Regions from separate parts of the Rhizobium sp. SL42 genome, predicted to be linked through region 1. Evidence: predicted binding sites of a transcription regulator. Region 1 holds the regulator's gene; each other region holds the start of a gene.
What was found. Region 1 encodes PhoB, which activates phosphate uptake and scavenging genes when phosphate is short. Its sites were predicted from a motif close to TGTCATNNANCTGTCAT; they were not measured.

Region 2: the regulator PhoB is predicted to act here: its motif matches at 7,185-7,201, upstream of IM739_RS07460 (PhoX family protein).
Region 3: the regulator PhoB is predicted to act here: its motif matches at 4,740-4,756, upstream of IM739_RS14075 (UDP-2,3-diacylglucosamine diphosphatase).

What each region holds. Positions count from the first base shown of each region.
Region 1 is NZ_CP063397.1:1,143,078-1,152,765, forward strand. It holds gene pstA (phosphate ABC transporter permease PstA) at 1-84, shown strand, start outside; gene pstB (phosphate ABC transporter ATP-binding protein PstB) at 98-913, shown strand; gene phoU (phosphate signaling complex protein PhoU) at 961-1,674, shown strand; gene phoB (phosphate regulon transcriptional regulator PhoB) at 1,702-2,385, shown strand; gene IM739_RS05345 (GcrA family cell cycle regulator) at 2,479-3,012, opposite strand; gene IM739_RS05350 (aspartate aminotransferase family protein) at 3,450-4,646, shown strand; gene argF (ornithine carbamoyltransferase) at 4,671-5,588, shown strand; gene IM739_RS05360 (Hsp33 family molecular chaperone) at 5,714-6,703, shown strand; gene IM739_RS05365 (alpha/beta fold hydrolase) at 6,821-7,738, opposite strand; gene IM739_RS05370 (SDR family oxidoreductase) at 7,978-8,742, opposite strand; gene IM739_RS05375 (LysR family transcriptional regulator) at 8,865-9,688, shown strand, end outside.
Region 2 is NZ_CP063397.1:1,606,191-1,615,878, reverse strand. It holds gene mcpU (methyl-accepting chemotaxis protein McpU) at 1-1,668, opposite strand, end outside; gene IM739_RS07480 (crotonase/enoyl-CoA hydratase family protein) at 1,897-2,655, opposite strand; gene IM739_RS07475 (acyl-CoA dehydrogenase) at 2,811-4,589, opposite strand; gene IM739_RS07470 (cache domain-containing protein) at 4,902-6,026, shown strand; gene IM739_RS07465 (neurotransmitter-gated ion-channel ligand-binding protein) at 6,023-7,120, shown strand; gene IM739_RS07460 (PhoX family protein) at 7,257-9,167, shown strand; gene IM739_RS07455 (CorA family divalent cation transporter) at 9,277-9,688, shown strand, end outside.
Region 3 is NZ_CP063397.1:2,967,746-2,977,433, forward strand. It holds gene IM739_RS14055 (ABC-type transport auxiliary lipoprotein family protein) at 1-271, opposite strand, end outside; gene IM739_RS14060 (MlaD family protein) at 301-1,674, opposite strand; gene IM739_RS14065 (ABC transporter ATP-binding protein) at 1,682-2,500, opposite strand; gene IM739_RS14070 (ABC transporter permease) at 2,509-3,660, opposite strand; gene IM739_RS14075 (UDP-2,3-diacylglucosamine diphosphatase) at 3,839-4,693, opposite strand; gene IM739_RS14080 (NADP-dependent malic enzyme) at 4,851-7,163, shown strand; gene IM739_RS24065 (helix-turn-helix transcriptional regulator) at 7,293-8,051, shown strand; gene IM739_RS14090 (acyl-homoserine-lactone synthase) at 8,169-8,810, shown strand; gene IM739_RS14095 (DUF2865 domain-containing protein) at 8,961-9,688, shown strand, end outside.

The sequences.
Region 1 (9,688 bases):
GCTATCATGATCCTGTTGATGTTCCTTCTCGTCATGAATGTGGGTGCAATTCTGTTGCGGCGTCGTTTCGAGCGGCGCTGGTAGAGGGAGTAGGGACATGAACATGATGTCGGAAGCAGCTGTCGAGAAAGCGCTGGAACAGAAGATGACTGAATCGAACTACAAGATGATGGGCAAGGACGTGTCGGTTTACTACGGCGAGAAGCGCGCGCTTTTCGACGTGAACCTGAATGTCCGCGAAAACACGGTGACCGCGCTGATCGGCCCTTCGGGTTGCGGCAAGTCAACCTTCCTTCGCACGCTCAACCGCATGAACGATACGATCGACGGTTGCCGCGTCACGGGCAAGATTACACTCGACAGCACGGATATCTACGATCCGTCGATCGACGTTGTCGAACTGCGTGCGCGCGTCGGCATGGTGTTCCAGAAGCCGAACCCGTTCCCGAAGTCGATCTATGAAAACGTCTCCTATGGTCCGCGGATTCACGGCCTCGCCAAGAACAAGGCCGATCTCGATGTCATCGTCGAACAGAGCCTTCAGAAGGCCGGTTTGTGGAATGAGGTGAAGGATCGCTTGCTTGAATCCGGCACGGGTCTGTCCGGCGGTCAGCAGCAGCGCCTTTGCATTGCTCGCGCGATCGCGGTCAGCCCGGAAGTGATCCTGATGGACGAACCCTGTTCGGCGCTCGATCCGATCGCGACCGCAAAGATCGAGGAGCTGATCCACGAACTGCGCACCAATTTCACCATCGTCATCGTTACCCACTCGATGCAGCAGGCCGCCCGCGTTTCCCAGCGCACGGCCATGTTCCATCTCGGCCTTCTGGTCGAGGAAAACGATACGGACAAGATGTTCACCAATCCGGATGACCAGCGCACCCAGGACTACATCATGGGTCGCTTCGGCTGAGGCGCACCCAGCGCGCTTCGTCTCAATCCAATTCAAGGAATGCGTTTATGGCTTCTTCCCACATCTACTCGGCCTTTGACGAGGAACTGAAATACCTGATGCGCCGCATCTCGGAAATGGGCGGCATGGCAGAACAGATGGTCGCTGAAAGCGTCCGCGCTCTGGTCAACACCGACGGCGCTCTGGCCCAGAAGGTCATCTCCGACGACGTCGTCATGGATGCGACCGAGCGTGAAATCGGCGACAAGGCGATCGTCATGATCGCGCGTCGCCAGCCGATGGCAGCCGATCTTCGCGAAATCATCGGTGCGCTGCGCATCGCCAGCGATCTGGAACGCGTCGGCGACCTCGGCAAGAGCAATTGCAAGCGCGTCATGGCGGTCCAGAGCTCGGGCATCCCGCGCAAGCTCGCCCGTGGCATCGAGCATCTGTCGGATCTTGCCCTTGCCCAGCTCAAGGAAGTGCTCGACGTCTACACCACCCGTTCGGCGGAAAAGGCGAAATCCATTCGCGATCGCGATGAAGAGATCGACTCCATGTACACCTCGCTGTTCCGCGAGCTGCTGACCTACATGATGGAAGATCCGCGCAACATCACCAGCTGCACGCATCTGCTTTTCTGCGCCAAGAACATCGAGCGTATCGGCGACCACGCGACCAATATCGCCGAAACCATCTACTACATGACGACCGGTGCCCAGCCCGAGGGTGAGCGTCCGAAGGAAGACCTCACGTCCTCTGTCGGCGCGATCAACGAGTAAGCCGTCACTAACGGGGTTTTGCCTTTCATGTTGCCGAAAATAGCTGTCGTAGAGGACGAGGAGGCGCTCAGCGTCCTCCTCCGCTACAATCTCGAGGCCGAAGGTTACGAGGTCGAGACGATCCTGCGTGGGGATGAAGCCGAGCTTCGTCTGCAGGAGCGCGTGCCGGATCTGTTGATCCTGGACTGGATGCTGCCGGGCGTTTCCGGCATCGAGCTTTGCCGTCGCCTGCGGGTGCGCCCGGAAACCGAGCGTCTGCCGATCATCATGTTGACGGCCCGGGGTGAGGAAAGCGAACGCGTCCGTGGCCTGGCGACCGGCGCCGACGACTATGTCGTCAAGCCGTTCTCGACTCCGGAACTGATGGCACGCGTCAAGGCCATGCTGCGCCGTGCCAAACCCGAGGTTCTGTCCAGTGTCCTGCGCTGCGGCGATATCGAGCTGGACCGCGAGACCCACCGGGTTCATCGCAAGAGCCGCGAAGTGCGCCTCGGCCCGACGGAATTCCGGTTGCTGGAATTCCTGATGGCCTCGCCCAGCCGCGTCTTTTCCCGCTCGCAACTGCTCGACGGCGTCTGGGGTCATGACATCTATGTCGACGAACGCACGGTCGACGTGCATGTCGGGCGCCTGCGCAAGGCTCTGAACTTCTCCAACATGCAGGATGTCATCCGCACCGTCCGCGGCGCGGGTTATTCAATGGAAGTCTGAGCATTGCGCCACCGGCATCCGGGCAATAAAAAACGGGCTCGAAAGCCCGTTTTTTTATGTCTGGTCTTTGGCTTCGGCGCTCGCCGTCAGCCCTCAGCGGGCTGCCCTGCGACGTTCGCTTACCGGCTGGTAGGCCATCTTGGCATGATAGCCGCAATACGGCGACGCATCGTTGATTTCGCAACCGCAGAAGTGGAAGTCATCCTTCATCGGGTCGCCGATCGGCCACTTGCAGGTGCGCTCGGTCAGTTCGGTCAATGCCAGGCGACGGGAAATCGGCACCACGACATTCGACGGACGCGAAACTTCGACTTCCTCGAAGATATCGACTTCGATCTCTTCTTTCAGCATGTTGCCGCCGGCCGCGCGGGTAACGGTACGGGTGGTTGTAGTGGCGCGGCCCTGGAATGTGGTCGGACGCTGTGTAGCCGGTGCAGGGCGCTTGGCCGGGCGGGCTGCCGATGTGCTGCCGCCTGCCTTGGCGCGGCCCGGCAGGTTCAGCCGGTGTACCTTGCCGATGACGGCGTTGCGGCTGACGCCGCCCAATTGCGCTGCGATCTGGCTCGCGCTCAAGCCTTCGGCCCAGAGGCGCTTTAGTCTCTCGACGCGTTCATCAGTCCAATTCATGCCGTATTTCTCCGCCGCTCGCGTGTATGATGGCAGAATCCCTCACCGTTGCTTCGAACGAATTCGAAACAAAAACCGCCTCGTTACTGTCGGTGACTATTTCCGCCGCATTGCTCAATTTATTGAATGTTAACCTACTGGTCGGGTGACTCTGTGACAAGAGTCGCGGGAATCATCTCGAATCGATTTCGTGGTTTTCCCCAACTTGCTTCCCGAGTGAGTCAAGTCTGCAACACTCCCAAACCGTGTCTGCGGCATGACGTCCGGTGCTTGTCGCAATCGCCTGCAGGCCCTCATTTTCCTGTAAGTTTCGTTGACATTGCAGGGTTAAATGGGGATAGTGCGTCCGCCGCCGCAAGGCGGCATTTTTAATTTTTGACCTGCCCACAGGCGTCTCCGCTGCCGCTGGACGCCGCCAATCAAGGATGACCAACGCCATGGCCGAAGCGACGCCGCTTTATCAGACCTACAATCGAGCGCCTCTGCGTTTCGAGCGAGGCGAGGGCGTCTGGCTCGTCACCGAGGGCGGCGACCGCTATCTCGATTTCGCCGCCGGCGTCGCCGTCAATTCGCTGGGGCACGCCCATCCGCATCTGGTCGAGGCGCTGAAGGCGCAGGCTGACAAGCTCTGGCATGTCTCCAATCTGTATGACGTGCCGGGCCAGGAAGCGCTTGCAAAGCGCCTGACAGAGGCAACGTTTGCCGATCGGGTCTTCTTCACCAATTCCGGTGCCGAAGCGCTGGAATGCGCGATCAAGACCGCGCGCCGCTATCATTTCACCAAGGGCCATCCGGAGAAATTCCACATCATCACTATGGAAGGCGCCTTTCACGGCCGCACCATCGCGACGATCGCGGCCGGTGGCCAGGAAAAGTATCTCGAGGGCTTCGGCCCCAAGGCGCCGGGCTTCGATCAGGTGCCGTTTGGTGACATGGACGCCGTCAAGGCGACCATCTCCGATGCGACGGCGGCCATTCTTGTCGAACCGGTTCAGGGCGAGGGCGGCATCCGCGCCATTCCCGTCGAGATGCTGCGTGAACTTCGCGCCATCTGCGACGAGCATGGTCTGCTGTTGATCCTCGACGAAGTACAGTCGGGCGTCGGCCGCACCGGCAAGTTCTTCGCCCATGAATGGTCGGGCATCACGCCGGACATCATGGCGGTGGCCAAGGGCATTGGCGGCGGCTTCCCGCTCGGCGCTTGCCTTGCCACCGAAGAGGCATCCATTGGCATGAAGGCCGGCACCCACGGCTCGACCTATGGCGGCAATCCGCTCGCCATGGCCGTCGGCAATGCGGTGCTCGATGTCGTGCTGGCCGATGGTTTTCTCGATCAGGTGCGCGATGTGGCGCTTGTCTTCCGCCAGGGGCTGGCCTCGCTGCAGGATCGTTTCCCCGATGTTATTGCGGAAATCCGTGGCGAAGGCCTGATGCTGGGCATCAAGGCCAAGGGCCCGAACACCGAATTGCTGATGGCCATGCGCGACCAGCATCTTCTTGGCGTGCCGGCCGGCGACAACGTCATTCGTTTGCTTCCGCCGCTGGTGACGACGGCAGAGGAAGCGCGCGATGGCCTGCGTCGCATCGAGCTTGCCGCGGAGCAGGTTCGTCAGAAGGCCGCAGCAATCGCTTGAAACGCGCAGGACAGGTAGACATTTATGGCATCTCCGAAGCACTTCCTCGATCTCTCCGCCGTGTCCTCCATGGACCTTCGCTCCATGATGGACGATGCGCGCAGCCGCAAGCAGGCGACCAAGGCCGGCACGGCTGACAGGCCGCTGGCCGGCAAGATGCTGGCGATGATCTTCGAGAAGCCGTCCACCCGAACACGCGTCTCCTTCGATGTCGGCATGCGCCAGCTCGGCGGCGAGACGCTGTTCCTGTCCGGCACCGAAATGCAGCTCGGCCGCGCCGAAACCATTGGTGACACAGCCAAGGTCCTGTCGCGCTATGTCGATGCGATCATGATCCGCACCACCGATCATTCCCGCCTGCTGGAAATGGCCGAACATGCCACCGTGCCGGTGATCAACGCCCTGACCGATCTCACGCATCCCTGCCAGATCATGGCCGACATCCTGACCATCGAGGAACATCGTGGACCGATCGCCGGCAAGACGCTTGCCTGGACCGGTGACGGCAACAACGTGCTGCATTCGCTCGTCGAAGGTGCTGCCCGTTTCGGCTACAAGATGAACATGGCCGTGCCGCTCGGTTCCGAGCCGGACGACAAGATCCTCAACTGGGCCCGCAACAACGGCGGCGAAATCATGCTGTGCCATGATGCCGATCGCGCCGTCGAAGGTGTCGACGCGGTCATCACGGACACCTGGATCTCGATGAACCAGGAACACAAGGCGCGCGGCCACAATGTCTTCCAGCCGTTCCAGGTCAATGCGGCGCTGATGAAAAAGGCCAGTAGCGAAGCCCTCTTCCTGCATTGCCTGCCCGCCCATCGCGGCGAGGAGGTGACGGACGAGGTCATCGATGGCCCGCAGTCTGTCGTCTTCGACGAGGCTGAAAACCGCCTGCATGCGCAAAAGTCCATTCTCGCGTGGTGCCTCGGCGCCATCTGAAGGCCATTGAACCGGGGCCTTGCCGCCCCGCTTGACCTTTGACGGCGGCGATACCATCTGAGCGCTTTCTCATGGGGCCGTTTCGGCCCTGCTTTTTCGCGCCGCCGGGCGCCAGGAGACCATTCATGTCGAACAAACAAGCCGAACTCGGCGAATTCGGTTTCGCCGGTGATGATCGTGTCGTGCCTTTCCAGGTCGAAGGCCTCGATGTTCGCGGTCGCGCCGTTCAGGTTGGCCCGCTGGTCAACACCATCCTCGATCGCCACGCCTATCCGCAACCCGTCGCCCGCCTGCTGGCGGAAGCGATCGTATTGACGGTGCTGATCGGCACTTCGTTGAAATTCGATGGCAAGTTCACGGTCCAGACCAAGGGCGATGGCCCGGTCGATCTCTTGGTCGCTGATTTCTCCACGCCGGAAAACGTCCGCGCCTATGCCCGTTTCAACGAGGAAGCGCTGGCTGAGGCGGTGGCTGCGGGCCAGACCTCGCCGGAACAGCTGCTCGGCAATGGCGTGCTCGCCTTCACAATAGACCAGGGCGCGTTCATGCAGCCATATCAGGGCATCGTGCCGCTCGACGGATCGTCGCTCGAGGATATCGCCGGCGTCTACTTCCGCCAGTCGGAACAGATCCCGACGCGGGTTCGCCTCGGTGCCGCCGAACTCTTCGACCGCGACGAGAACGGCAAGCCGCGCCGCACCTGGAGGGCAGGCGGCCTGATCGCCCAGTTCCTGCCCGAAGCGCCCGACCGCATGCGTCTGCCGGATCTGCATGGCGGTGATGGCGACGTGCGCGATTTTGAGGTTTCGCATGACGACGCCTGGGAAGAAGCGCGCATGCTGGTCGATACGATCGATGCCGACGAGCTCACTGACCCGCAGGTCGGCATCGAGCGCCTGCTGTTTCGCCTGTTTCACGAGCGCGGCGTTCGTGCCTACGCCCCGCAGGCCGTCTACGATCGCTGCAGCTGCTCGCGCGACAAGATCAAGGGTGTGCTCCAGGGCTTCTCGGCTGAAGAGATCGAGTCCAGCACCGAGGACGGCAAGATCACCGTCACCTGCGAGTTCTGCTCCACCAGCTATCACTACGAGCCGGCGGAAGTCGCCGCGGCGTAGTTGCCACTGACATGAAGAAAGGCCGGGGTAATCCGGCCCTTCGCGTGACTGTGATCCAGAGATAACCGGGGTCGGCTTGCGCATGACCCCGGGTTTCGAACAACGATGGGCGGGTGATTAGCGCCCGCTCGCCAGAAACGAACGCACCATGGTGATCGTGGCAGAGGGGTTTTCCTCCATGATCCAGTGGCCCGAATCCGGGATGACGCCTTCGGACACATCGGTTGCCGCCGACCGCATGACGGTCGCCATCATCGGGCCGAAGGACTTTTCACCACCGATCGCCAGGACCGGCATGGCGAGCTTGCCGTTCTTTGCAAGAATGGCCTTGTTGTCGATCGCATCCTGATCGAAGGCGGCGAACTGGGCGAAGCCGGAATGCATGGCGCCCGGCAGTGCATAGAGCTTCGCATAATGCTCACGGGATTCTTCGGTGAAGCGGTCCGGCGTCGCCGAAAACTCGTTCCAGAAACGGTCGAGGTAAATGCGCTCGCGACCGGCCACGAGCCGCTCCATGTCCGGGCCGCCGAAGCGGAAATGCCACAGCAGCGGGTTCTTCAGCACCTCCTCCCAAGGGCCAATCCCCGGGACGGGCGCGTCAATCAGCACGAAGCGGGTCACGCGGTCCGGATGCTGGGCGGCAAACGCAAATCCGACCATGTTGCCGATGTCGTGCGTGACCAGGTCGGCACGGTCGATATCGAGTGCATCCAGCACGCCCGCGACGTCTCCGGCCTGGGTCATCTTGTCGAAGCCGGCATCGGGTTTCGACGAGAGGCCGAGCCCGCGCAGATCTGGAACGATCACCGTATGGTCGCGCGCAAGATCGGCGGCCATCGGCGCCCACATGTCGCCGGTTTCACCGTAACCGTGCAGCAGCACGGCGGCAGGTCCCTTGCCGCCGACCCGGACGTGGATCGTGGCACCATTCGTTGTAATGTCCTGGGTCTTGAACGATGCCGGGAAGTCCGGCATCTCGGCCAAAGAAGGCGTTGCAGACAGTATGGCTGCAAAGGCGGCAATCAATTTCAGCATGGCACTCTCCTGTTTTTTTGGGAGGACGGCCGTCTGGCCGTCGCTTTCTACCCCCTGGCAATTTTGGTATAGCATTGGCTCGGCGTTCGGATTAGTCGCCCAAAGGCGGAGCTGCATTCCGGAAATGCCGAACAATCATTGTCCACCCGACGGCTGTCGTGCCTGCGCTTTGGCGCGGACTGAGCCGGATGATCGAGCGCGTAAAGGGCGACGGGTTCGATCGTGGCCCCGGATGCTGCTCAGGTGCGTGTGATCGAGGCACCGCCATCAACGAGCGAAGCCGTGCCGGTGACAAAGCTTGAATCGTCTGATGCGAGATAGAGAACCGAGCGGGCCAGTTCCTCGGGCGTGGCAACCCGCTTCAATGCATGCAATCCGGTAATAAAGGCCTGCTTTTCAGCTGTGTCATTCATGTCGCGATACATGTCCGTATCGACGGCACCGGGCAGGATCGCATTGATCCGCACATTCTTCGGGCCGTATTCGGCAGCCAGCGCCTGGGTCAGGCCGATCAGCCCCGATTTGCTGGCAGCATAGGCCGCAGCGCCGGGGAAGGCAAAGCTGTAGCCGACGAAGGTCGACGTGAAGATGATCGAACCGCCGCCGTTGTGTTCCATCGCACCGACCTGGTGCTTGGCGGCCAGGAAGGAGGCCGTAAGGTTGATCGCCAGCGTATCGGAAAATCCGGCTTCCGAAACACCGGTGCTCGGTCCGGCTTCGCCCAGCGTGCCGGCATTGTCGAAGGCGATGTCGAGTTTGCCGAAGCGTCCGACGGCAGTGGCGACGAGCAACTTGTGGTAGTCCTCCGAGCGCACATCGCCGGCAATGGCGACAGCCGTTCCGCCGAGCGCCTCGATCTCGGCCACGAGGCTGTCGAGTTCGGCCTGTCGGCGCGCCCCGACCACCACCTTTGCACCTTCGGCGGCGAAAAGCCGGGCGGTTGCGCGGCCAATGCCGGAGCTTGCGCCGGTAACGATTGCGACTTTGTTGTTCAAGCGTGTCATCTCAATTCTCCTGGATATGTCGGCGACGTCTTGCCGCCGGTTTCGATGACCAGAAGATGGCATTTCCCCATCGTTCGGATTAGTCTCATGATATTGGAACTGGAATCCGGAAATACCGAACAATGATCAAGACGGAATGCATCCTGGCCTTTGTCGCGATTGTCGAGGAAGGGTCGATCAGCGAAGCCGCAAGACGGCTCCGCCTGTCGAAATCGGTGGTCAGCGACAGGCTCTCCGAACTGGAAAAGACCTTGGGCGGCGTGCTTCTGCATCGCACGACGCGCAAGCTCTCGCTGACCGAGGACGGCGCATCGTTTCTGGAGCGCGCCCGTCGCATCAGTCGCGAGATCGAGGAGGCGGCAGCCGATATGTCGGAGCGACGGGGCACGCTCGCCGGACCGGTGCGCATCGCAGCACCCGTCACCTTCGGCCGCATGCATCTGGGGCCTGCCCTCTACCCCTTCCTCGCCCGGCATCCCGAGCTTGAACTGACGCTCGACATCGACGATCGCCGCGTCGATGCCTTCTCCGCCGGCTACGACGCGATCATCCGCCACGGCCCCATCGTGGATTCTCGTCTTGTCGCCCTGAAGCTTGCGCCCAGCCGTCGCCTGCTGTGTGCATCATCGGCCTATCTGGAACGCTGTGGCACGCCGAAAACCCTCAGCGATCTGGAGGGACACAGAGGACTGTTCTACACCAATCGCGGCGTCGCGGACTGGCGCTTCCAGACCGAGACCGGCATCGAGATCGTGCGCGCCACGCTGGCATTGGGCATGAACAATGGTGACATGTTGCGCGATGCCGCCATCGCCGGCCTCGGCATTGCCATGCTCCCACCCTTCATCGCGGCCCCGGCGATCCGGGATGGCCTGCTGCAGGAGATCAAGATCGACCATAAGCCGGAGCCGGAATTCATCTATCTTGCCTATCCGCAAGGCAAGAA
Region 2 (9,688 bases), 460 kb from region 1:
GGCTTCACCGGCGCGGGCTGCTTCAACGCCGGCGTTCAGGGCCAGAAGATTGGTCTGGAACGCGATCTCGTCGATCACACCGATGATGTTGGAGATCTCGCCGGACGACTTTTCGATGCCCTGCATGGCGCCGACGGCACGCTGGACGATCTCGCCGGACTTTTCCGCGCCGCCACGGGCACGGGTGACCAGCTGACCGACTTCCTCGGCACGATGGGCGCTGTCCTTGACCGTGGTGGTGATCTCTTCAAGGGCTGCCGCGGTCTGCTCGACGGAGGCGGCCTGCTGCTCGGTGCGGCGGGCGAGATTGTCGGCAGACGAGCGGATTTCGGTCGCACCACTGTCGATGGCGCGGGCATTGCGGCCGACCATGGCCAGTGCGTCATGCAGCTTGGTCACCGAATTGTTGAAATCGGCGCGCAGGCGATCGAGATCGCCGGCAAACGGTGTCTCGATCCGATGGACCAGATCACCATTGGCAAGACGGCCAAGGCCATCGGCCAGCGCCTGCACCGCAAAGGATACCTGCTCAGCCTCGCGGGCCTTGAGGGCTTCACGCTCGCGACGTTCCTGGTCGGTCGTCGTGCGGGTCTCGTCCGCCTCGCGGGCCAGGCGTCCGCGTTCGATGATGTTGTCGCGGAAGACGGCGACGGCGGCTGCCATCTGGCCGATTTCATCGACGCGGTCGGTGCCTGGAATATCCGCCGAGACATCACCGCCGGCGAGCTTGCCCATGACACCGGTCATGTCGACCACCGGGCGCACGACGAGGCGCGACAGCAGGGCTGCGAGTACCGCGGTCATGGCGATGACGCCGATGATCGTGGCGATGGTGGCGGCCACCCGGAACTGTCCGATGCTGGCATAGGCCAGATCGCTGTCGACGGTGACGCCGAGATACCAGTCTCCCATCGGCAGGCCCTTGATCGGCAGGAAGCTGACCAGCACGGATGTGTCGGCAAACGTGCTTTCGCTGATGCCGTTGCCGATCACCGGCGTATTGGACGGGAAGGCATCGGCGAGCTTCTTGGTCACGAGCGCATTGTCGGCATGGACCAGAATGGTGCCGTCAGCCTTGACGAGGAAAGCCGAGCCCTTGCCGCCCATGTCGACGGATTTCACCATGTCGACCAGGGATGTCAGCGAGAAGTCGCTGGCTGCGACGCCGAAGAGCTTGCCGTCGCGCTTGACCGGCATGGCGGCGCTGATGATCAGGTTGCCGGTCGACGCATCGGCATAAGGATCGGTCAGGACCATCTTGTCGGCCTTGACCGCGTCCTGATACCACGGGCGCTTGCGCGGATCGTAACCTTCCGGCAGCGGCTGGTTCGGCACGGAGGTGAACACGCCCTGCTCGTCGCCGACATAGGTCGACATGAATTCGCGGATCAGCACGGGATTGTCGAAGGCGGCCGCGATGCCGGCTGCGTCGCTTGCCTTGGAGGCGGCATTGCCGGCCAGTTCGGTCAGCATGACGCGGGCGCCCAACCAGTTGGAGATGCTCTGCGAGGCCTGAAGGCCGGAGGAGTTGATCTCACTTTCGACGGCGTCGGTCGCGGCACGGCGCTGAAGGCTGTCGATATAGACCGAGAAGCCGGTCAGAGCGGCCACGACCACAAGGGACGCGACCAGCAGGATTTTGGTCATGAGGTTTGAACGGGCGTTCACTGGGAAATTCCTGAAATCACATCCGGCGCTCAGGCGCGCAAACGCATCCTGGCCGGACAGTGCCACTGGGTCATGGGTGGAAAGCGAGCGACGTCATGTCGATGCCGCAATCCTTTAGGATCGCTATTCACCCATGAATAGGCCGAGAGAATTAAGAGGAATTTAAGCAAAAGCTCACGCTGAAAAATAAAATGACAAATGTCATTTGCCACTCAGCGCGCGCCGAGACTACCGGCCTTTCATGAACGCTTCGAAGGCTGCGCGAGCCTCCACACTCTTCAGCTGGGCGACAAAATGCACCAGTTCTTCCTGCATGCGAGCGCGGATCTCGTCCGGATTTCCCTTGACCAGGGCGCGCGCGATCTTCATCGCAGCCGGCGGCTTTGCGGCGAGCGAAGCGGCGATTTTCAGCGTTTCGGCCTCGACCTGATCCGGCGCGACCACTTTCCAGATCAGCCCGGCTTCCCGCGCTTGTTCGGCGGAGAACCCTTCGCTGGCGGCGAGCATGGCAAAAGCGCGCTGGTGGCCCATGATGCGCGGCGCGATCAGGCTGGAAGCTGCCTCCGGCACCAGGGCGAGATCAACGAAGGGGGTCTTGAACAGACTGCGGTCGGAGGCAATCGTCAGGTCGCAATGCATGTGCAGCGTGGTGCCGATGCCGATGGCGAGGCCATCGACGCCGGAGACCAGCGGCTTGGTGACTTCGGTCAACGCCTTCAAAAGGCCGAAGGCAGCGGGTTCACCCACGGCGCCGGCCATGGCGAAGCCGAGGAAATCGGCCATGTCGTTGCCGGCCGAGAAACAGCCTTCCGAGCCGAGGAAGACGATAGCGCGGATGCTCTCGTCCGCCTCGCCTTCGAGGAGACCGGCGGTGAGCTTCTGGTACATGGCCTGGGTGATGGCGTTCTTCTTGTCCGGGCGGTTGAAGCGCAGGACGAGCACGCCGGGATGGGTGTCTGGGCGGGTGATCTGGATGTGGTCGGTCATCTCGGTTTCCTAGGGTGTCCCCACCCTCCCCTTGAGGGGGAGGGTCGGAGCGAAGCTCCGGGGCGGGGTGAACAACGACATTACTGGTCTTGGCGAGGTCACCCCCACCCGCCGCTTGCGCGGCGACCTCCCCCCTCAAGGGGGAGGTGGATACTTCATGCGAACAAGACCCGCGCCGCCTCGAGGCTCGCGGCACCATTGATGACGCGGTCCTTCAGGGCTGCCGTTTCAGCAATGATGTTTTCGGCGGCGAAGCGGCAGAGCGCGAGGCGGTTGTCGCGGCCGTGCTCCTCGTCGGCCAGAGCGCCCTTGGCGAGATAGACGCCCGTCAGCACCAGGCCGAAGAGACGCTGGTAGGGCGTGGCGCCAGAGAGAGCGGCGGTGGCATTGCCTGCGGCCAACTGGGCCAGCAGCCATCCCGTCGTCTCATCGAGATCAGCGAGGCTCGCGGCCAGGCGGCCTGCAGTCTCTCCGAAGCCACCGAGATTGGAGGCGCGGACAGCCCCGACGATGTCCTTCAACTCGGAGATGAAGCCGCGCACCTGGGCGCCACCCGAGAGCGGCAGCTTGCGGGTGACGAGGTCGGCGGCCTGGATGCCGTTGGTGCCCTCGTAGATCGGGGCAATGCGGCTGTCGCGCCAGAAGCGGGCGGCACCGGTTTCCTCGATAAAGCCCATGCCGCCATGGGTCTGAATGCCGAGCGAGGCCACTTCGACGCCGGCATCGGTGGCAAAGCTCTTGGCGATCGGGGTCAGCAAGGCCGCACGTTCGGCCCAGTGGCGGGCTGCGTCACCCTCCTCATGATGGCTCATGTCGGTGGCGTGGGCGCAAGTATAGCAGATGGCGCGGGCGCCTTGCGTCAGCGCCTTCATCGTCACCAGCATGCGGGCGACGTCCGGGTGCTCGATGATCGGGCTCATTCCCTGACCAGTCCAGCCCGGGGCTTTGCCCTGGGTGCGGTCCTTCGCATATTGCACGGCCTTCTGGGTGGCGGCCTCGCAGATCGCAACGCCCTGCATGCCGACCGCAAGGCGGGCATTGTTCATCATCGTGAACATGCAGTTGAGGCCCTTGTTTTCCTCGCCGATCAGATAGCCGATCGCACCCGGTTCATCGCCATATTTGCCGTCGCCATAGATCATGGTGCAGGTCGGCGAACCGTGGATGCCGAGCTTGTGTTCCAGCGAATGGCAGTGGAGGTCGTTGCGGGCCCCGAGCGAGCCGTCGGCATTGACGAGGAACTTCGGCACGAGGAAGAGCGAGATGCCGCGCGTGCCGGCCGGCGCATCGGGCAGGCGGGCGAGAACAAGATGGATGATGTTCTCCGTGATCTCGTGTTCGCCCCAGGTGATGAAGATCTTCTGGCCGAAGATGCGGTAAGTGCCGTCGTCGCGGCGCTCGGCGCGCGACTTCATCACGCCGAGGTCGGAGCCGGCATGCGGCTCGGTCAAGTTCATCGTGCCGGTCCATTCGCCGGAGACCATCTTCGGAAGATAGGTCTGCTTGAGGCTGTCTGCGCCATGGACCGTGACCGCGTCGACCGCACCCATTGTCAGCGTCGGGCCGAGCGCGAAGGCCATCGAGCCCGAGTTCCACATTTCGAGTGCTGCGACATTGAGCATATGCGGCAATGCCTGCCCGCCGAAGTCTTCCGATGCAGTCAGCGAATTCCAGCCGCCCTCGGCCCAGTGGCGATAGAGGTCGGCCCAGCCATCGGGCACGACAACCTTGCCATCGACCAGACGGGCGCCCTGCCTGTCGCCGATTTCGGCGAGCGGCGCCACTTCATCAGAGGCAAAGCGTCCGGCTTCCGACAGAATGGCATCGACAAGGTCGTCGCTCAGGTCGCCGAGCTTTCCTTCATCGATGGACTTGGCCAAACCGGCCACATGCTTCAAGGTGAACGCAATCTCCTCCACGGGCGCCTTGTACATGGCATTCTCCTCCACATCTTCCGTGCAACTGCCCGCCATCATCCCCCACCCAGGATGTGCGAAGCTTCCCACTCTGGCTAATTGATTTTTACGTAAACGTCAAACTATTTGCATGGCGCGGCGCTGGCCGGCGGTCATCGCATGCCTCTCGTCTTGGCCACCATCACCGGTCGCCTGGGAGGCAGACAAGGCGCTGAAGCGGGCTCAATCCACCCAAAGCTTGCCCGATATTGGCCCAAACTTGGCTGTTTGCCGTCACTGCGACTTGTCCTACGGAAAATGTTCCCGCCGCTGCCAACCTTCCGGATTCCCATGACTGTGGACAAAACCCTCGCGCTCGTCACGGCGCTCTGCATCGGCCTTGTCTTTGCCATCGGCGGCGCGGTCGTGATCGGCGGAAACCAGGCACAGCTTGCCGCCAGCAAGAGCCGCGAAATGCAGGTGACGGCTCTGCTTCTCACCTCGTCGATGGAGCAGGCGGCAAGCCTCTCGGCCACCCATGCGATGCAGATTGCCCGCGATCCACTGGTCGTCGGCATGTTCAAGGCCGGCGATCGCGACAGCCTGACTCGCTATCTCAAGCCGAGCTATCAGGCGCTGGCCAGCGAAGCCGGCGTCAACATGCTGCATTTCCATTCCGCCGACATCAAGAGCTTCCTGCGCGTGCAGGATCCGAAGAATTTCGGGCAGGATCTCTCCAGCATCCGGCCGATGATCCTGGCCGCCAATCGCAGCCGGCAATTGCAGAAAGGGCTGGAGGTGGGACTGGCCGGCCTCAGCCTGCGCGCAGTGGCGCCGGTTGCAGAGGGTGAGACGCTGATCGGAACCTTCGAGGTTGGCGTCGACCTCAAGAAACTGATGGATCTGGCGAAATCCGCCTCCGGCGCCGACTTCGCCCTTTTTCTCAGCCCGGCCATGTCCGGATTTACGCCCAAGGACCAGACAATCGCCAAGGACAGCGCCGGACTAGTGCAGGAATCGGCCACCAATTCCGCGCTGTTCGAGCAATTGCACCGGCAGGGCGCCATCGGCCTCCAGCGCTCGCCGGTCCAGGCGGAAGCGCGCATCGACGGCAAGCGCTTCGGCACCTTTGCCCAGCCGCTGCTCGACTATTCGGGCCGGATGATCGGCACGATCTTCATCGCCCGCGACATTTCGGAGATCGACAGCGGCTTCAACCGCGCCGTGATCGCAGCGGTTGCCGTCGGCCTGATCGGCCTGCTCGCCGGCTATGGCGTGGTGATGATCGCCGTCCGGGGGCTTGTGCTGCGGCCGCTCGGCGCGCTTGCAGCCCATGCGACCGCCGTGGCGGCCGGCTCTGAGGGTGGCCACGCGCCGGACAGCAGCGGGCTCAAGGAATTCGCAGACCTGCGCCAGGCGATCGACGCGCTGGCGGCAGAGCATGGCAAACGGCGCATCGAGGGAGACGAGATGTGAGATCGCGACCGGCCCTGCCGTTCCCTCACCCAGCGCTTGCCTTTTGGCGCATGGCTCTGGCGCTCTGGCTGTCGCTGATCGCCGCCTTCCCGCTTCTGGCCGAAGAAAGCGCCAGGCCGCTACCCTCCGGCGTCTACCTGCCGCTTCCGGTGCATCTGTCGATCCGGGTCCTCAACGTGTCGCGCATCAACGAGACGCTCGGGGAAGCCTCGATGATGATCGAGGTCACCGAGCGCTGGACCAATCCCGGCGAGGCCTTCGATCCGAAGATCACCGGGTTCAACCGCTTCGACTATGTCGGCCAGGAAGCCACGGACAGGCTCGCGGCGATGTGGACACCGGGCACGGAGATCGAGAACCAGATCAGCGAACCACGCACCCAGTCGACGGCACTGACCCTGCGCGCCGACGGAACGGTGACGCGGATCCGCCGGCTCGATGCCGATTTCCGGGTCGGCATCGACATGACGACCTTTCCCTTCGACCAGCAGCGCCTGACGCTCTCCATGGTCTCGCCGCGCTATCCGGCCGAGCAGATGATCTATGTGATGAACGACATCGACCGGGAACTTTCGGCGATCGAAAAGGACATTTCCGCGACCAACTGGACGGCGCATGCGCTCGACGTGGTGATGGAGCGTTTCCACGGCTGGAATGCGCGGCCTTTCGTGCGGGTTCTTGCGACAGCGACCGTCGAGCGCGACTGGCAATATTTCGTCCTGCCGATCTTCGTGCCCTTCCTTGCGGTCATGTCTGTCTCGATCTTCATCCTCTGGGCCAAGGTCAGCCTGATCGGTGACAAGGCGCCAATCACCTATTCGGCGCTGCTGGCGCTGGCGGCGCTGAGCTTCACCTACGAATCGAGCTTTCCCGGCTCGATCTCGATGAACTCGCCGATCGCCTTCATGGTCTCGCTCGGCTATTTCTACCTGATCCTCGTGCTTCTACTCGACATCGTGCTGATCTATGCCAACTATCCCGGCAAAGCGCGATACAGCCACCTGGAGCCGGCGATCCGCGCCACCATCCGGTTCAGTGTGCCGGCGGTGTTTGCCCTGATCTGCTTCTCGGCGGCGTTGCGGGCCATGGCCTAGCGTCACTGCGGGCGCTGACGGCCGGTTGCTGAGCCACGCCTGATATGCATTGCCGTCACCCGTTCGTCACATGACTGTCATCGCGACTGACTAACCCAAGGCTGGAACCATTCCAATCAAACCTCGGAGGTCAACCATGAGCGACACAAATACGAACCATCTGTCCTGGGACGAATGGGACGAGTTGCAGAACCCGCCACCCGCCACTACCGATTTCGACGAAGTCGTCGAACGCGCCATTTCCCGCCGCGGCTTTCTCGGCGTCCTGGCCATGGGCTCGGCCGCTGTCGCCATGGGCTCCGTCGGCAACCTGATGAACTCGACTTCCGCACAGGCCCAGGAAGCCGCCTCGCGCTTCCCGTTCAAGCCGATCGCCATTGCCACCGACACGACCATCCACGTGCCGGAAGGTTATAGCTGGAGGCCGCTTGCCAAGTGGGGCCAGCCACTGTTTTCCAACGTTGCCGATATCGACCCGGTCAACGGCGTTTCGCTCGAAGCCTCCGACAAGGTGTTCGGTGAAAACACCGACGGCATGGAGAGCTTCCTGATCGGCACCCATCAGGTGATTGCCGTCAACCATGAATATGTGAACAACGAGACCAACCTGCCCAACAATGAAAAGGGCATGCCCAAGAGCCTCGACGACGTGAAGATCCTGCAGAACATGCAGGGCGTGACCGTCATGGAAGTGGCCGAAGGCGCTGATGGCTGGGAAATCGTGCTCGACAGCCCGTTCAACCGCCGCATCCACCACAACACGCCGATGAAGCTGTCCGGTCCTGCCGCCGGCTCCGACCTCGTCAAGACGGCTGCGGATCCTGCCGGTGTCGACTGTCTCGGGACCTTCAACAACTGCGGCGCCGGCAAGACACCGTGGGGCACCTACCTCACCTGCGAAGAAAACTTCAACGGCTATTTCGGCTCCACAGACGCAAACTTCAAGATGCCGGACGACTTCAAGCGCTACGGCATTGCCGCCGAGACCCGCTACGGCTACGAGCAGTTCGACGAGCGCTTCGACGTGTCGAAGAACCCGAACGAACCGCGCCGCGCCGGCTTTGTCGTCGAGATCGATCCGTCGAATGCGTCCTCGACGCCGATCAAGCGCACCGCGCTTGGCCGGATCAAGCATGAAAACGCAGCCGTCGTGGTGGCCCGCGATGGCCGCGTGGTCGTCTATATGGGCGACGACGAGCGTGGCGAATTCCTCTACAAGTTCGTTTCCACCGGCATCTACGTCCCGGGTAGCGACACATCCAAGCTGCTCGACGAAGGCACGCTCTACGTCGCCAAGTTCTCCGACGAAGGCACCGGCGAATGGCTGGCGCTGACGGAAGAAACCACAGGCATGAAGATGGACGAGATCTGCGTCTTCACCCGCCAGGCCGCCTCGAAGGTCGGCGCGACCACCATGGACCGCCCGGAATGGGTCGCGGTCAACCCGGTTGCGATCGAAGCCTATTGCGCACTGACCAACAATTCGCACCGCGCCGTTCTCAAGGACGGCAAGATGCGCACCAATGCCGGCGGCGACGTGATGGAAATCAATGCCGCCAACCCGCGCGAAGGCAACGAGTTCGGTCAGATCGTGCGCTGGTATCCGGAAAACGACGACCATGCCGATGGCAAGTTCAAGTGGGACCTGTTCGTCATGGCCGGCAATCCGGACGTGCACAAGGACGGCGCCTATGCCGGTTCGTCCAACATCAATTCCGGTAACATGTTCAACTCGCCGGACGGCATGATGTTCGACAGCACAGGCCTCTTGTGGATCCAGACGGACGGTGAAGATTCGAACGAAGGCGACTTTATCGGCCAGGGCAACAACCAGATGCTCGCCGGCGATCCGGCCACCGGCCGCATCGAGCGCTTCCTCACCGGCCCGAAGGGCGGCGAAGTGACCGGCATGACCTGGACAGGCGATAAGCGGACGATGTTCGTCGGCATCCAGCACCCGAACGCCCCCTTCCCTGATGGCGAAGGCAAGTTGCCACGTTCGACAATCGTCGCCGTCAAGCGCGAAGACAATGCCAGAATTGGCTAAGCCCTCGCACTAGACGATCCCGAGGCGCGCCGGTTCAACCGGCGCGCTTTTTGCGTTTTCCGCTTCGCACAGGTCCCGCCAACCGCCGCGTACCCCGAAGGACACGCCCATGCTCAATGCCATTCACGCTTTGCCCGGCCTTGTCTGGGGTTATCGGATCGATCCTGCATCCGGTGCGGCAACACGGCTTCCAGCCGACGTCACGCCGGCACTGCTGGCTGACGGTCCGGGATTTCTGTGGCTGCATCTCAACATTGCGGATGCGCGCGTCGGGGCTCTTCTCGACGGCTTCGAATGGCTGACGGAGCAGGCGCGCTCCGTGTTGACCACGCATGACACGCATGCCGCCTTGACGGTGGACGACCAGATGGTGTTCGGCACCCTCGTCGACTTCCAGCGGGAGTTCGACAAGGAGACACGCGACCTCGCCTGGCTGCACTTTGCGCTGTCCGATCGGTTCATCATCACCACCAGACTGCAGCCGATCCGCTCGATCGACCGGGTCCGGGCCGCGGTGGAAA
Region 3 (9,688 bases), 1.8 Mb from region 1:
TGGACAGATAGCGGATCTCGGAGTTTGAAACGCGCACCAGGATCTGCTCGCTGTCGACCGCCCTGAGCGCCGTCGGATCAGCGATGAGTAGCTGCCTGTTCTTGGCGGAAGCATTCGTCGAGACGACACCACTTGCGGACAGATCAAACGTATCATTCGGCGCCTTGGAAGCGCAGCCTGACAGGCCGGCAAGCAACATCGGCATGACCACGGCGCCGAGCACCCGCGCACGCCCGCGACGCACCTCTTCTCCCAAGCCGGACATAGTCATGCTGTCATTTCCCTTCCGGTTCTGGTCCTTCATCGGCGTGTTCGCCCGTCAAATTGCTTGACCGTGTCGCCGCCGAAGATCAACCGCTGCGGGTCGTTGTCGAAATTGGTAATCGCATCGTTCAGGCCACGCACGGTCTGGCGCGTGTCGTTGACCAAGGTCTGGATGTCACGCAAGCCGGTGCTGGAGAAGCGTTGCAGGTTCTCGGCAATCGGCCCGATCCGGGCATTGAGGTTCTCGGCCGTCAGCCGGATCTGTTCCAGCGTCTTGCGCGCCTCGGCGCTGAGCGAATTGGTATCGTCCGACCCAAGGAAGCTGTCGACCTTCTTCAGGATTCCATCCACCTGCTGCGACGCATTGTTCAGACGATTGGCGAGTTGGGTAAAGTCGTCGATCGCCTTGTTGATGTCGTCCTTGCGACCGGTAATGCTGACGGAAAGGTCCTTGAACCCGGCAATTGCGGCGCGCGCATCGGCAGATGCCACAGAGACATCATCCACGACCTTGCCGACCTTCTGGCTGTCGACAGCGTCGACCAGCTTGGACACCTTCTGCAAGGTCAGGTCCGCATTGCTGCCGAAACGCTGAAAGGTTTCTGCTGTCTGCTTGAAGCTGTCGATGGCCGGACCGACCCGATCAGATGCGGCGGCGATACTTGCCGTCGCCCGCTCGGTATTGGTCAGGATCTTGTCGATTTTTTCCGAATTGAGCGCCTTGAACAGGTCTTCGGCGGCAGCGAGGGTCGAATCCAGTCGACCCGACAGGCCGGATACGGATTCGGACAACGCGCTCACGCTTTTCAGGAACTGATCGATGCCCTTGGCATTGTCGGCCAGCGATTTGGAAAATACTTCGGCATTTTTCACCGTATTGGTCAAAGGCGTGCGCGCATCGCTGATGAAGCCCTGCAATTCGCCAATGGCATCATTGGCCCGCTGCAGGATCTTGTCGGCGGTGGAAAGCAGGTTTGTCACGCTCGACTGATCAGCCATCAGCACCGCCGGCTCTCCCGTCGCCATCGCCTTGGCAAGGATATTTTCCTTGTCGTCGGCGGTGCCGCCGGAAAGCTCGATATAGGCGGCCCCGGTCAAGCCCTGGATTTCCAGAACCGCCTTCGTGGAGGAGGTCACCGGCGCATCGGCGCGAACTTCCGTAAACGCTACCGAAAACTGCGGGTCATCATTGTCGATGTAGAGGTTGCGGACCGATCCGACGGCGATGCCGTTGAAGCGAACCGGCGAACCGATGCTCAGGCCGTTGGCAGAGCCCGGAATGCGAATGGCGAGCGGCGCCACCGGCCCGCCACGGCCATATTCCGCCATCCAGTAGACGAAGCCGAAGGCGGCTCCGATGACCATCAGGGTGAAAAAGCCGACGAGGGCATAGTTGGCTTTGGTTTCCATGTATCAGTCACTCTACCGGATGCACGCCGGACGATTCCGGCCGAGGAATGGAGCGGGCCCGCTTGCCCTTGAAATAGGATTTCACCCACGGATCGTCATAGGCGAGCATGTCGTCTAGCGTGCCCTCGACCAGTACCTTCTTCTGTCCCAGCACCGCGATACGGTCGCAGACCGAGAACAGGCTGTCGAGATCGTGAGTGACCATGTAGACCGTCAATCCAAGCGTATCGCGCAACCGGGCGATCAGATCGTCGAATTCGGCAGCGCCAATCGGGTCGAGACCGGACGTCGGCTCGTCGAGAAACACGAGATCAGGATCAAGGGCGAGAGCCCGTGCAAGTGCGGCGCGCTTGATCATGCCGCCCGACAGTTCCGAGGGATATTTGTCTGCCGCATCCGGATGCAGACCGACAAGTTCGATCTTCAGATAGGCAAGCTCGTCCATCAGCCACTGAGGCAGATCAAGGTACTCACGCATTGGCAACTGGATATTCTCCTTGACGGTCAAGGCAGAAAATAGGGCGCCATGCTGAAAAAGCACGCCCAGTCGCGTATCGAGCATTGTCCGCTCACGCTCGTCGACCTCGTCGTAATCGGCGCCAAGGATCTCGATCTTGCCCGAGCGGCGCGGCAGCAGTCTGAGGACTGTCCGCATCAGAACGGACTTGCCGGCACCCGACGCCCCGACGAACCCCAGGATCTCGCCCCGGTAGATATCGAGATCGAGCTTGTCGAGCACGACATTGTCGCCGAAGGCGACGGTCAGTCCCTTGACGGAAAGGATCGTTTCCCGGTCTTTCATCGTCGCGTTTTTCTTCCCTTCCATCCGCGCCCTCAAAAATCGATGGCCGCGTAGAAGATGGCGAACAGCCCGTCTACGAGAATGACGACAAAGATGGATTTGACCACGGCAGCCGTCACGTGGCGACCGAGCGATTCCGCACTACCGCCGACCTTCATGCCTTCGACCGCGGCGACGATGCCGATGATCAGCGCCATGAACGGCGCCTTGATCATGCCGGACGCAAGCGTGGAGTAGTCTACCGCGTCATGCAGGCGCGTGATGAAAACATCGAATGTGATACCGGAATAGGCCCAGGCGACGACGGCTGCACCATAAAGTGCTGAGAAATTCGCAACGATCGTCAGAAGCGGCAGCGCGATTGTCAGCGCGACAAGCCGCGGGAAGACCAGGACACCGATCGGATTGAGACCGATGACCTTTAACGCATCGATCTCCTCGCGCATCTTCATCGAGCCGATTTCGGCTGTGATGGCGCTGCCGGAACGGCCGGCGATCATGATGGCAGTCAACAGAACGCCGATTTCACGCAGTTGCAAGATCCCGACAAGGTCGACGACAAACACTTCCGCGCCGAAGTAGCGAAGCTGGAAGGCCCCCTGTTGCGCGATGATGGCACCAATCAGGAAGGACATCAGCATAATGATCGGCACGGCGCGTACGCCCATGTGGTCGAGCTGGTTGACAACAGATGCCGGCGATACGCCACTACCGCGTCCGAATTTCGTCTGCGCCCCCCGCACGGCGGAGCCGAGCACGAACATCATCGCGACGAGGTCGTCCCACAGGCTGATCGTGAGTTTGCCGACCGGCGCGAAGATGATTTCAAACAGGCTGCTGTGACTACGCGTCTTGTCGGGCGGCTGCACGCGTTCCGGCAGCGCATTGATCAGCTCGCGCATTTCCGGCGTACCGCCCTTGATTGAAATGCTCCGGCCATCCGCCTGTCGCTGCGCGACGAAACGCCGGACAAGCCATGCGCCGGCCGTGTCCATGCTGGCAACGCCATCAAGGTCGATTGTCTCGGCAATCCCGGACGTGTCGTCCACAAGGCTGCCGGCACTCTTGACCATGGCGCTCAGGCTGGTGTTCTTCCAATTGCCCGTCAGACGAATGAGCCGCCCGCGGCCCTCCGCCAGGTCGTCGATCGTGATACGAGCAATTTCAGGCTGGACCGACTTCAAGGGGGCGACTACTTCCACACTTGCGGGGTCGAAGCGAATCCCGCCCACGCAAATCACACGAACTGACGTGTACTATAACGATCGTGGTAGACGATGTAATCCTTAACCGGGAATTAATCGCAACTTCATCAATGGAATCTGGAGTGCTGTCGCCTTCCGGCACCGTCGCCGGCAAGTATCAGGCTGCGCGCACGCCCTCGCCTTCAGCCATGTCGGCCAGCACCGGCAACGAAACCGGGACCATCGGCGAGGCGATCCGCTTGATAGCAGCGGCTTCACCGATCTTGTGCGCCCAGGATATCAGCTCGAATCGACCGTCATGGTGCTCGACGATTGCCGTACAGCTTTCCACCCAGTCACCGGTGTTGACATAGTGGATGCCGTCGATGTCTTCCATGACCGCGTGATGGATATGACCGCAGATCACGCCGTCGACCTCGTTGCGGCGCGCCTCTTCGGCAACGATTTTCTGGAATTCGCCGATGAAATTAACGGCGTGCTTGACCTGCAGCTTTGCCCAGGCGGAAAATGACCAGTAAGGCATGCCCAAACGACGGCGCACGGCCGCCAGAAACACGTTGATCGCGATCGCCGTGTCATAAGCCCAGTCACCGAGATAGGCGAGCAGCCGGGCATTGCGGACAACAACGTCAAATTCGTCGCCATGCAGGACGAGATATTTTTTGCCATCGGCCGTCTCGTGGATCATCCGTTCCGCGACCTCGATGCCGCCGAAATGAGTTCCCGGAAATCCGCGCAGGAATTCGTCGTGATTGCCTGGAATGTAGACGATCCGGGTCCCCTTGCGCGCCTTGCGCAGCAACTTCTGCACGACGTCATTGCATTCCTGGGGCCAGTACCAGCTGCGTTTCAATCGCCAGCCATCGACGATGTCGCCGACCAGAATGATCGTCTCCGCCTCGTGCAGGCGCAGAAAGTCGAGGAGGAAATCGGTCTTGGCCGCTTTCGAGCCAAGATGAACATCCGAAATGAAAAGTGTCCTGAATTGCCGGGTTTCGCTGGCTTCGTCCACGTCACAGTCCTCTTGCACTCTTTGTCAAGCGCTTAATCAGACTCGTGTTTCAGGAAGATGACACCGTACAGATCGGCGCACTTAGCGACTACCACTCGCGGGCAATTCGTGTATTGAGGAACCCACACGTCCCCTTCAAGAAACTGCCGGTGAGCCGATGAATTCCCAGGACAAGAACAAGCCGCAAGCCTCCAACACCTCCGCGGACCTCGATGAACAGGCGCTTTTCTATCATCGCTATCCGCGACCGGGGAAACTGGAAATCCAGGCGACCAAGCCGCTCGGCAACCAGCGTGACCTGGCCCTGGCCTATTCCCCCGGCGTCGCCGCGCCCTGTCTCGCCATCAAGGAAGATCCAGCCGCCGCGGACGACTATACCGCGCGCTCTAACCTCGTGGCGGTAATCTCGAACGGAACGGCTGTTCTCGGCCTCGGCAATATCGGCCCGCTCGCCTCCAAGCCCGTCATGGAAGGCAAGGCGGTCCTGTTCAAGAAATTCGCCGGCATCGATGTCTTCGACATCGAGATCGAGGCGCCGACCGTCGGCGAGATGGTCTCGACGATCTCCGCGCTTGAACCGACCTTCGGCGGCATCAACCTGGAAGACATCAAGGCACCGGAATGCTTCGAGGTCGAGGACCAGTTGCGCGCCAAGATGAACATCCCGGTCTTCCATGACGATCAGCACGGCACAGCGATCATCGTCGCGGCCGCGATCCTGAACGGCCTGGAACTTGCCGGCAAGATGATCGAAGACGTCAAGATCGTCGCGTCGGGCGCCGGTGCTGCCGCGCTTGCCTGTCTCAACCTGCTCGTCATCCTCGGCGCCAAGCGCGAGAACATCTGGGTGCACGACATTGAGGGCCTTGTCTACAAGGGCCGCAACGAGCTCATGGACCCCTGGAAGGAAGTCTACGCCCAGGACAGCGACAATCGCGTCCTCGCCGACAGCATTCATGGCGCTGACGTCTTCCTCGGTCTATCGGCCGCTGGCGTCCTGAAGCCGGAACTGCTGGTCCAAATGGCAGCCAATCCGCTGATCATGGCACTTGCCAACCCCAAACCAGAAATCATGCCGGAAGAGGCGCGCACGGCTCGCCCCGATGCGATGATCTGCACCGGCCGCTCGGACTTTCCGAATCAGGTCAACAACGTACTCTGCTTCCCGTACATCTTCAGGGGCGCACTGGACTGCGGCGCGACCACGATCAACGAAGAGATGAAGATGGCCGCCGTGCGCGCCATTGCAGCCCTCGCCCGCGAAGAAGTCTCGGAAGTTGCCGCGAAAGCCTATACGGGCGAGACGCCGACATTCGGTTCCGACTACCTGATCCCCTCGCCGTTCGATCCGCGCCTGATCCTGCGTATCGCGCCGGCTGTCGCCCGTGCTGCAGCGGAAAGCGGTGTCGCCCGCCGTCCGATCACCGACTACGACACCTATCTCGACCAGTTGAACCGTTTCGTCTTCCGCTCCGGCTTCGTCATGAAGCCGATCTTTGCAGCCGCCAAGACCGCAACCAAGAAGCGCGTGATCTTTGCAGAAGGTGAAGACGAGCGCGTCCTGCGCGCCGCCCAGGTCCTGCTCGAAGATGGGATCGGTGAACCGATCCTGATCGGTCGCCCGCAAATCATCGAAACCCGCTTGAAGCGCTACGGCCTGCGCATCCGTCCAGGCGTGGATTTCCAGCTCGTCAATCCGGAAGATGATCCGCGCTACCGCGACTATGTCGATGACTACTTCGCCATCGTCGGGCGCGCCGGCATCAATCCGGAAGCTGCCCGCACCATCGTTCGCACCAATACCACCGTCATTGGCGCGCTTGCCGTCAAGCGCGGCGACGCCGATGCACTGATCTGCGGTGTTGAAGGCCGGTTCGATCGCCATGTCCGCGACGTCCGCCAGATCATCGGCAAACGACAGGGCGTTCGCGACTTCTCCGGCCTCAGCCTGCTTATTTCCCAGCGCGGCGCAATATTCTTCACCGACACGTTCGTCACCGACGACCCGTCGGCAGAGGAAATCGCCGAAATGACGATGCTGGCCGCCGAGGAAATCCGGCGCTTCGGCATTGCCCCGAAAGCAGCCCTTCTGTCGCATTCCAATTTCGGATCACGCCCGTCGGCGAGTGCCACGAAGATGCGCAGCGCCCTCCAAATTCTGCGGCAGGAAGCGTCGGAACTTGAGGTTGATGGCGAAATGCAGGGCGGATCGGCCTTGTCCGAGGCTTTGCGCAAACGCGCCATGCCGAACAGCACCTTGACGGGTGAAGCCAATCTCCTTGTCTTCCCGAACCTTGATGCGGCCAACATCTCGCTTGGTATCATGCGCACCATGATGGACGCGCTGCATGTAGGCCCGATCCTGCTTGGTGCGGCGATGCCGGCCCATGTTCTATCGACATCGGTTACCTCGCGTGGCGTCGTCAACATGGCCGCTCTTGCCGTCGTGGAGGCTTCCCAGCCCGCCTGACACCCGCCAGACCACAGGACGCAACGCACCGAAATCTCCTTGTTCGGAGCCAGCGGCAAAGCAGATTGCCGCTGGACAATTCCAAGTATGAGAAACCATCTTAAAGCCCTTGGATTCTAGGGTTTCTACATGGTGTCTTCGGAGGCCTATTTCGAACTGACAGACTGGCTCGAGCAAGCCGAACGTCTCGAGCCGCAGCAATTTTTCGATCGCATGCGGCATGCTTACAACCTGAGCCATCTGCTGTATTTCGATGGAACCCTTTACGGCGATCGCCTTGCAGCTCGCAGCCTGCATCACACGATATTGCCGCGATTGTCCCGGTTGACCCGAAAGCTCCAGTGGGAGCTTCTACCTGCCCTGTTCACCCGCGTAACAATTGCGATAGAGCCATTCGACTGGCGGGACGTCGGTCCTCTAACGAGAGCTGGCCAGAACCTTTCGAAACTCGCCAACCTGCTCGAACTCGCTCCCGTCGGTGCATTTTATCCTTTGCTGTCGCGAGGAGGCCGAACGGCCTTCCTCCTCGTCCAGTCCGACATGACGATTGAGGATTGGCGAAACCTGCGCCGCGCGCATGACCGCGACATTGCGGCGCTTGCCGTCAGATTTCATGCACGAAACCTGGCGAGCACATCAGCCGAAACGCGCATTCGGCATGAAAAAGACCGGCTCACGCGGCGAGAAATCGAGACATTATCCTGGGTTGCGGCCGGAAAGAGTTATTGGGAAATCGCCGTCATCCTGGGTATCACGGAACGCACAGTGCGGTTTTTCATGTCCAATGCGCGACGGAAACTCAATGTCGTGACTAACCCGCAAGCAGTCGCGGAAGCGCTCTGGCGCAAACTCATCGCGAACCCGCACAATGCACCTGAGCCCACCTAGGCGTCCGCCGCAATGCCATCATCTTTGATTGCATGATGAAAGCTGTCGCTACCGACAGTTTTATCGATCCGCCGCAAACGACATCTTTGCCACTCGTTCAAACTGAAGGAGTGCCGAATGATCCGGATCATCAATGGCGTTAATCGCAACCGCCATCCACATGAAATCGACGCCATGCATCGGTTGCGCAAAAATGTCTTCCACGATCTTCTGGGCTGGGATGTCGCCCTGCACGGTGACTGGGAAATTGATCACTATGATCAGTCCAATCCGCTCTATATCCTGTCCTACAACGACAGTGGACGCCTGCGCGGCGCGCTGCGCCTGCTGCCGACACTGGGACCGAACATGCTCGCGGACACGTTTCCGATACTGCTCGGGGATCAGAGCGAAATTCGCAGTGCGGCCATCTGGGAATCGAGCCGCTTTTGTATCGATCCGCAAATCTCGCAGGATCGTGCCGGCAACCAGGTCACAATTGCCGCGGCTGAACTGATGTGCGGCGTCGGCGAACTCGGACTTGCTTCCGGCCTGAGCCAGATCGTCACCGTTACGGATGTCTTCCTGGAACGCATGTTCAAGCGCATGGGTTGCCCCGGTATGCGCATCTCCGATCCGCAGCGGATTGGTTCCGTTCACGCCGTTGCCATCGCTTGGGACGTGACGGAGGGTCTGCTCGAACGGATGAAACATGTGGCCGCGATCTCGGGCAATGTCCTCGAACACCCGATGACACTAACAACGGCACGCGCCGCTTAAACCGGATGGACCGCCATCGTTTGAGATCCGATGGCGGTCTATGACGGCACCGTCATTTTACTTTAGCGTTAACTGGCGTATTCTCGGTCGGGTAGTATAGGAGCGGGAGCCAACAACCGGCATCCATGAGAACTCACCGGGAAAGTGAATTTGCAGACCAGAATACTAGGACTTCTCGCTGCAGCGCTGTGCTTTGCCTGGATTGTACCGAATGCAGCCTCCGCTTCGGTTGTCTGCGAACGCTTGCGTGATCGGCTTGCCGAGGTGTCGGCATTCGTCGGTGAAAACCCCGAAATCAAAAGTTATGCCAGCGCGATTGCCCAGCAGAATCTGGAGCTGCGAAAGGCAAGGCAAGACCAGAAACGCCTGCGCTGCCTGACCTCTTCAGTGGTCGTCGTGCGACCGGACGGCGGTAACGATTGCGGCGACCTTTCCGCGGCGCTCGACCGAATGGAGGCGAACAAGGACATTCTGGTGGCCAAGCTGGAGGAAATCAGATCCGGTGGGGCTGAGAGCAGAGACGCTCGCGCCCGGCTGACCTCCGCTCTCGAGGCAAACGGCTGCAATGCGCAGACTGATGATACCTTTGGCGGCAATATCGAGGAAGCCGAGCGCGTCCCTTATCTCGATACGCTGGCGGAGCCCTATCAAGTCAGCCGCAATTCGCTGGAGGCCCTCCCCGGCCAGCCACCCGCACTGCCGACCGGCAATATCCGGACACTATGCGTCCGCACCTGTGACGGAGGCTTCTTTCCGATTTCCTCCAGCACATCCGCGATGAATTTCGGACATGACGCCGGCCTGTGTCAGCAGATGTGCCCAAACACCGAGACGGAACTGTATTTCCACGCACCCGCGGTCAGCGAAACATCCGAGAT